2 regions of the Vibrio sp. R10-SF1-ISO8 genome follow, and region 2 is predicted to be linked to the other one. Evidence: predicted binding sites of a transcription regulator. Region 2 holds the regulator's gene; the other holds the start of a gene.

Region 1 (3,419 bases), on a different contig from region 2:
GACTGAATGATTTGAACTAGCACGATAAGCATTACCACAGTCACGGCCATAATGACCACGTCATAGCGGTGGAAACCGTATCGAATGGCGACGTCACCTAGACCGCCACCGCCAACCGTTCCTGCCATTGCTGAGTAACTGACAAGCGTGACGAGAGTAATGGTTACCGAGTTAACGATGGTAGGCATTGCTTCAGGAAGCAGTACCTTAGAAATAATTTGAATGGGAGTTGCGCCCATCGATTGTGCTGCTTCAACTAATCCCGTAGGGACTTCAAGTAGAGCACCTTCGATAAGACGAGCAACAAATGGGATCGCGCCGATTGTAAGAGGCACGATGGCTGCTGTTGTACCAATGAATGTGCCAACTAATAGCTTGGTAACTGGAATAATGGCGACCATCAGCACTAGGAAAGGTACGGAACGGCCCACGTTAACAATAGCGCCGAGTACACTGTTTAGTTTCGTGTTCTCAAGTAAGCCACCTTTCTTGGTGATATGCAGAATCACACCGAGTGGAATACCAACGGCAAAGCCAACAATGCCCGCCACAGCAACCATGTAGATAGTATCCCAAGTCGCGCCGATAAGTAGATTGCTGTTTAAGCTCAGCCACTGTGAAATTTCATTAAAGGACATAGCCTAGCACCTCTACTTTTACCTTGTGCTCACGCAGGAACTCAATCGCTGCATTGTCATCTTGTTCATTACCAAATAGTTCTGCGACCATCATGCCGAATTTCACACCACCGGCGTAATCGAGGTCAGAGCTGAGAATGCTGACATCAATGTTGAATTTACGGGCAATTTGCGTCATCAAAGGAGCATCAACCGTTGCGCCTGTGAACTCTAGACGCACCAATGGGTAACTGCTTTCCACACGCGTTGCTTGCAAGCGAATTTGGTAATCTTCTGGAATCGACAAGTCGAGCGTAGAACGAATGAATTGATGCGCCAGTTCTGTTTTTGGATGAGCGAAAATTTCACCGACAGTCCCTTTTTCGACTAGCTCGCCATCGCCAATGATCGCTACTTCGTGACAGATGCTTTTTACAACGTCCATTTCGTGAGTAATCAAAAGCATAGTGATGTTCAGCTTGCGGTTGATCTCTTTTAGCAGCTCTAGAATCGACTGAGTGGTTGCCGGATCCAATGCGCTAGTCGCTTCATCACACAGAAGAACCTTTGGATCAGACGCAAGAGCACGTGCGATCGCGACACGCTGCTTTTGACCACCACTTAGGTTTGAAGGGTAGCTTTCATGCTTATCTTCAAGGCCGACCAGTTTCAACAGCTCAGTCACTTTAGTGCTGATGTGCGCTTTATCTTTGCCTGCTAACTCAAGTGGTAGAGCAACGTTGTCAAAAACCGTACGCGATGACAGTAGGTTGAAATGCTGGAAGATCATACCGATGTTACGGCGAGCTTCGCTAAGTTGCGATTTACTGAGTGTTGTGAGATCGACACCATCAACAACAATCGAGCCTGTTGTCGGTGCTTCTAACATGTTTACACAACGAATAAGCGTACTTTTCCCTGCTCCCGATGAGCCAATAACACCAAAGATTGTTCCTTGTGGAATATGAAGGTTGATCTCCTTTAAGGCATGTATTTCCTTACTGCCTTGGTAGAACACCTTATTTACTTGATTAATTTCAATCATCGAGAGACCCGCTATCAGATTAGATGAAGAGCAGCAGATAATGTTGAGCTACATCTCATTTGGTAGATGATGCTATGGTCTTACATGTTTTCTGTCAATAGATATTTTTACGTCTAGACGTCTAAACGTATCTTTTGCTCAATCGATTAGTAATTAGATAGTGATGAAAGAAATAAAGCGTGCAATAATTCTTGTAAAGCAAAGTACATAGAGAAGTATATTTTGGCAAAACCAGCAGTCTTTTTAGACCGAGATGGCGTGATTAACATCGATCACGGCTATGTTCATGATGAGCACGATTTTGAGTTTGTTGATGGCGTATTTGAAGCGACCAAAAAACTGAAAGATATGGGCTACCAACTGGTATTGGTGACAAACCAGTCGGGGATTGCTCGTGGTAAGTTCAGTGAAGATCGTTTCCTATCTTTGACCCAATGGATGGACTGGAACTTTGTCGATAACGGCGTTGAGTTTGATGGTATTTACTACTGTCCGCACCATGCTGAACACGGTCAAGGCAAATATAAGCAAGACTGTGACTGCCGCAAGCCAAAGCCTGGTATGTTTATCTCAGCGCGTGACTTCTTGAAAATTGATATGGCGAACTCTGTTATGGTGGGCGATAAAGCCGAAGACATGATGGCAGCCGAAGCAGCCGGTGTTGGCACCAAAATCCTTGTCCGTACAGGCAAACCTGTCACAGAGAAAGGCGAAGCTATCGCGTCTGTGGTACTCGACAGTATTAAAGAAGTCCCAGCGTATTTAGCAAAATAAACTGAAAAAGGCTGCCTAGGGCGGCCTTTGTTTTGTTTGGAGGGAATCATGAGATATCGGTTGTTAATTGCACTCGCAGTAGGGCTGAGCGTGTCAGCGTGCTCTTTTACTTCGATGGAACGTGAAAACCACTACCAAGGTGATTTTCTATTGTATCAATGTAGTGGTGGCGAAACCTTCAAGCTAGCCTTAATGCCCAATGATTATACGGCACTGCTAAGGTTACCAAAGAAAGATTATCGCATGATCCAGGTTCCCTCTGGCTCTGGCACTAAATACATTCTCGACGATGGCTCCGCAGAAATACAAAACCCAGTGACCCTCTATACCAAAGGCAAAGAAGCCCGCTTAGAACTTAGCCACTTGGTGTATAAAAATTGCATTACCCAATAGATCTTTTACGATAGCGTGTCTGGAGGCGTATCGCCTCCTTGCAACGTTCAACTACTAGACCCACGAGTTTATGAGCAAAAAACTAACCATTCTTGATATTGCCCGGTTATCCGGCGTAGGCAAATCGACCGTCTCTCGTGTTCTGACTAACGATCCTAAAGTTAAGCCAGAAACACGTGCTAAGGTCGAACAGGTGATTCAGGAATCTGGTTATGTTCCTTCAAAATCAGCGCAAGCGATGCGTGGAGGAAGTCAAAAAGTGGTGGGGGTCATTATCTCTCGTCTCGATTCTCCATCAGAAAACAAAGCCGTAGGGAGTATGCTCAATACCTTATATAGCGCGGGCTATGACGTTGTCATTATGGAGAGCCAATTCGACCGAGCAAAGACCAACGACCATTTGGATGTGCTGAAAAAGCGCAATGTTGATGGTGTCATTGTGTTCGGTTTTAGTGACTTTGATATTGCTAAACTCGCTAGCTGGCATAATCGCACTGTGGTTATCGCGATGGACACAGATAAAGTTTCGTCAATCAACTACGACAATAGACAGGTCATTGTTAAGGCGTTGCAGTTCTTAGAGCAAAAGA
Region 2 (3,419 bases):
AAAGTAGCGAGTAGCTGCTGTTTTACTTCTCCCTCAATAAGCGTTTCAATCAGCTCGGTTTGAAACTGGCGTAGTGCTTGGAGTTCTTTATGAGCAATACGGCCATCTTTATTGAGGGCTTCGAGAAATGCAATCAAACGGTTGGTCGTTTTACCTGCGGCTGAAACAACAATCAGATCTTCTGATTGTGAATATTCTTTTAAGATACCGACGACGCGGCGGTAGCATTCAGGATCGGCTAGGCTGCTTCCGCCAAACTTATGGAGTTGAGGTTGAGTAGACATTAGAAGGCTTCCTTAGCTTTTGCGAAAGCTTGTTCAAGGTCAGCAATTAAATCTTCTGCATCTTCAAGCCCAACCGACAGGCGCAGCAGTTGTTGAGAAACGCCAGCCTCTGCAAGTGCTTCTTCTCCCATTGCTCGGTGCGTCATTGACGCTGGGTGACAGATTAGGCTCTCTACACCGCCAAGAGATTCTGCAAGGGAAAACAGTTCTAGTTCACCAACAAAGAATTTAAGTTGTTCAAAGCTACCTGCGAATTCAAAGCTGAGCATAGACCCAAAGCCAGTTTGCTGCTTTTTAGCAATCTCATGGCCTGGGTGTTCAGGTAGGCTAGGGTGATAGATATTACCGACTAAATCTTGGGTCTGTAAGAAGCCTAAAATTTGTCGAGAGCTTTCTTCATGTACCTTCATTCGCGCCCCCAGAGTTCGGATGCCGCGTAATGTCATATAGCTATCAAATGGTGTGCCTGTCGCACCAATACAGTTACCCCACCAAGCGAGCTCTTCCGCGTGTTCTTCTGTTTTGGTAATGACAACACCACCAATAACATCAGAGTGACCATTGATATACTTAGTGGTTGAGTGAATAACAAAGTCGGCGCCAAGGTCTAAAGGCTTTTGGAACACGGGTGTCAAAAAGGTATTGTCGACAGCCACTAGAGCGCCAACTTGTTTGGCTTTCTCACATACGTCTGCGATGTCGACGACACGAACTAGCGGGTTAGATGGTGTTTCCAATAGGATCAGTTTAGGCTTTTTAGCTAGGGCTTCAGCAAAGGCTTGCTCGTTAGATTGATCAACAAATAGAACTTTGAAATCACCTTTATTTGCACGGGTATTGAATAGACGGTAAGTACCACCGTAGCAATCGTGAGGTGCGATGATAAGGTCATCTGGGCCAAGGAAAGCGGATACCCATAGATTCAGCGCTGAAGTACCACAATTGGTCACGACCGCGCCTTTACCTGACTCAAGTTCAAATAGAGCAGTTTCGAGTAGCCCGCGGTTTGGGTTGCCTGAGCGGGTGTAATCGTACTTTGGTACATCACCAAAGGCTGGGAAGCCATAATTCGTCGAGAGGTAAATAGGTGGAACAACTGCGTGATGTTGAGTGTCGGACTCGATACCAGTACGTACCGCGATTGTGGCTGGTTTGCGGGTGCTCATAAGTGTTTCCTTTCGAACTTTAGTGACTTCTATTTGGGAATACGCTATACCTTTATCTTGTTAGATATATGTTATTCCAATCCCATGCCTTTCCACTTTACTTATCATTTTTGTGGACGTCAACACTTCTAGACGTCTATATGTCTTTGCTTGTGGCTATAAATACCGCTAAAATTAGGGATTCTATTTTCAACCATAATAAATAACGAAAGGTGCGCAATGGCAGATTGGAATGGCGAATACATTAGCCCATATGCTGAGCATGGAAAGAAAAGCGAACAAGTAAAGAAGATTACAGTTTCTATTCCATTGAAAGTATTAAAGGTTTTGACTGATGAGCGTACTCGCCGCCAGATTAATAACCTGCGCCACGCAACAAACAGCGAGCTATTGTGTGAAGCTTTTTTGCATGCATATACCGGGCAGCCACTGCCGACTGATGAAGATTTACGTAAAGACCGCCCAGACGATCTCCCTGCTGAAGTGAAAAAACTGATGACAGAGATGGGAATTGAGTTCGAATCTTTCGACGAATAATAAAAATAGTCGCACCTAATTTTCGCACGCTGACGAAATTGAATTAAAAAAACCGCTGTCTTAACAGCGGTTTTTTCGTTCTCGAAGAGACTATTTAGCCAATTTACTCGGCCATATAATTTTCTGGCATTTCAATGCGAGCAACACCTGAGTCAACAGCGGCCTGAGCAACGGCTTTAGCAACACGAGGCAATAGTCGTGGATCCATTGGTTTTGGAATGATGTAACCAGGACCAAATGACAGTGCATCAACGCCAGCAGCTGCTAGGACTTCGGCTGGTACTTCTTCTTTCGCTAGTTGGCGAATAGCGTCTACCGCTGCCAGTTTCATCTCATCGTTGATTTCACTTGCGCGTACGTCTAATGCACCGCGGAAGATGAATGGGAAACACAGCACGTTGTTTACTTGGTTAGGGTAATCACTACGACCAGTACCCATGATCAGATCGTTACGTACTTCGTGAGCAAGTTCAGGTTTGATCTCTGGATCTGGGTTAGAACACGCAAAGACCACAGGTTTGTCTGCCATCAACTGAAGAGCTTCTGGTGAGAGTAGGTTAGGGCCTGATACACCAAGGAACAGGTCAGCACCTTCGATAACGTCTTCTAGTGTGCGCTTATCTGTGTTGTTGGCGAATAGTTGTTTGTATTCGTTAAGATCGTCACGACGAGTGTGGATAACACCTTTACGGTCAAGCATGTAGATTTTCTCACGCATCGCGCCACACTTAATCAGTAGCTCCATACATGCTACTGCTGCTGCACCTGCACCGAGACACACAATCGTTGTGTCTTCTAACTTCTTCCCTTGAAGTTCAATGGCATTAAGCATACCTGCTGCGGTAACAATCGCCGTACCGTGCTGGTCATCGTGGAAAACAGGTACATCACAACGCTCAATCAACTGCTTTTCGATTTCGAAACAGTCTGGCGCTTTGATGTCTTCTAAGTTAATACCACCAAAAGTATCGGCGATGTTAGCAACGGTATCGACAAACTCTTCGATAGTACGGTGCTTTACTTCAATATCAATTGAATCTAAACCCGCAAAGCGTTTGAAAAGCAGTGATTTACCTTCCATTACAGGTTTAGATGCAAGAGGACCTAAGTTGCCAAGACCAAGAATCGCCGTACCATTTGAGATAACAGCAACCATGTTGCCTTTTGATGTGTACTTGTAGACGTTGTCAGCGTTTTGTGCGATTTCACGTACAGGCTCTGCCACACCAGGACTATAGGCTAGAGCAAGATCTTTTGCCGTTTCTGCTGGTGTGGTCAGTGCGACTGCAATTTTACCTGGAGTTGGGTAAGCATGATAATCCAAAGCTTGCTGACGAAACTGTTCTTCTGGGGATACTTCTTGGCGATTGTCGTCTGACATAGGTGTAGGTACTCATTAATAATTATATGGAATGGGGAAATCCATTCTAGA

Evidence for each region. Region 2 encodes MetJ, which represses methionine synthesis genes. Its sites were predicted from a motif close to TTAGACNTNTANANGTCTAA; they were not measured.
Region 1: metN (methionine ABC transporter ATP-binding protein MetN) is a predicted target of MetJ. The motif match lies at 1,768-1,787, and genes of this name have one in related genera.

What each region holds. Positions count from the first base shown of each region.
Region 1 is NZ_JCBDHL010000021.1:286,866-290,284, forward strand. Features, by position in the region: gene AC6R00_RS19310 (methionine ABC transporter permease) at 1-638, opposite strand, end outside; gene metN (methionine ABC transporter ATP-binding protein MetN) at 628-1,662, opposite strand; gene gmhB (D-glycero-beta-D-manno-heptose 1,7-bisphosphate 7-phosphatase) at 1,885-2,436, shown strand; gene AC6R00_RS19325 (MliC family protein) at 2,485-2,829, shown strand; gene treR (trehalose operon repressor TreR) at 2,900-3,419, shown strand, end outside.
Region 2 is NZ_JCBDHL010000015.1:6,858-10,276, forward strand. Features, by position in the region: gene AC6R00_RS10965 (bifunctional aspartate kinase/homoserine dehydrogenase II) at 1-284, opposite strand, end outside; gene AC6R00_RS10970 (O-succinylhomoserine (thiol)-lyase) at 284-1,450, opposite strand; gene metJ (met regulon transcriptional regulator MetJ) at 1,670-1,987, shown strand; gene AC6R00_RS10980 (malic enzyme-like NAD(P)-binding protein) at 2,091-3,368, opposite strand.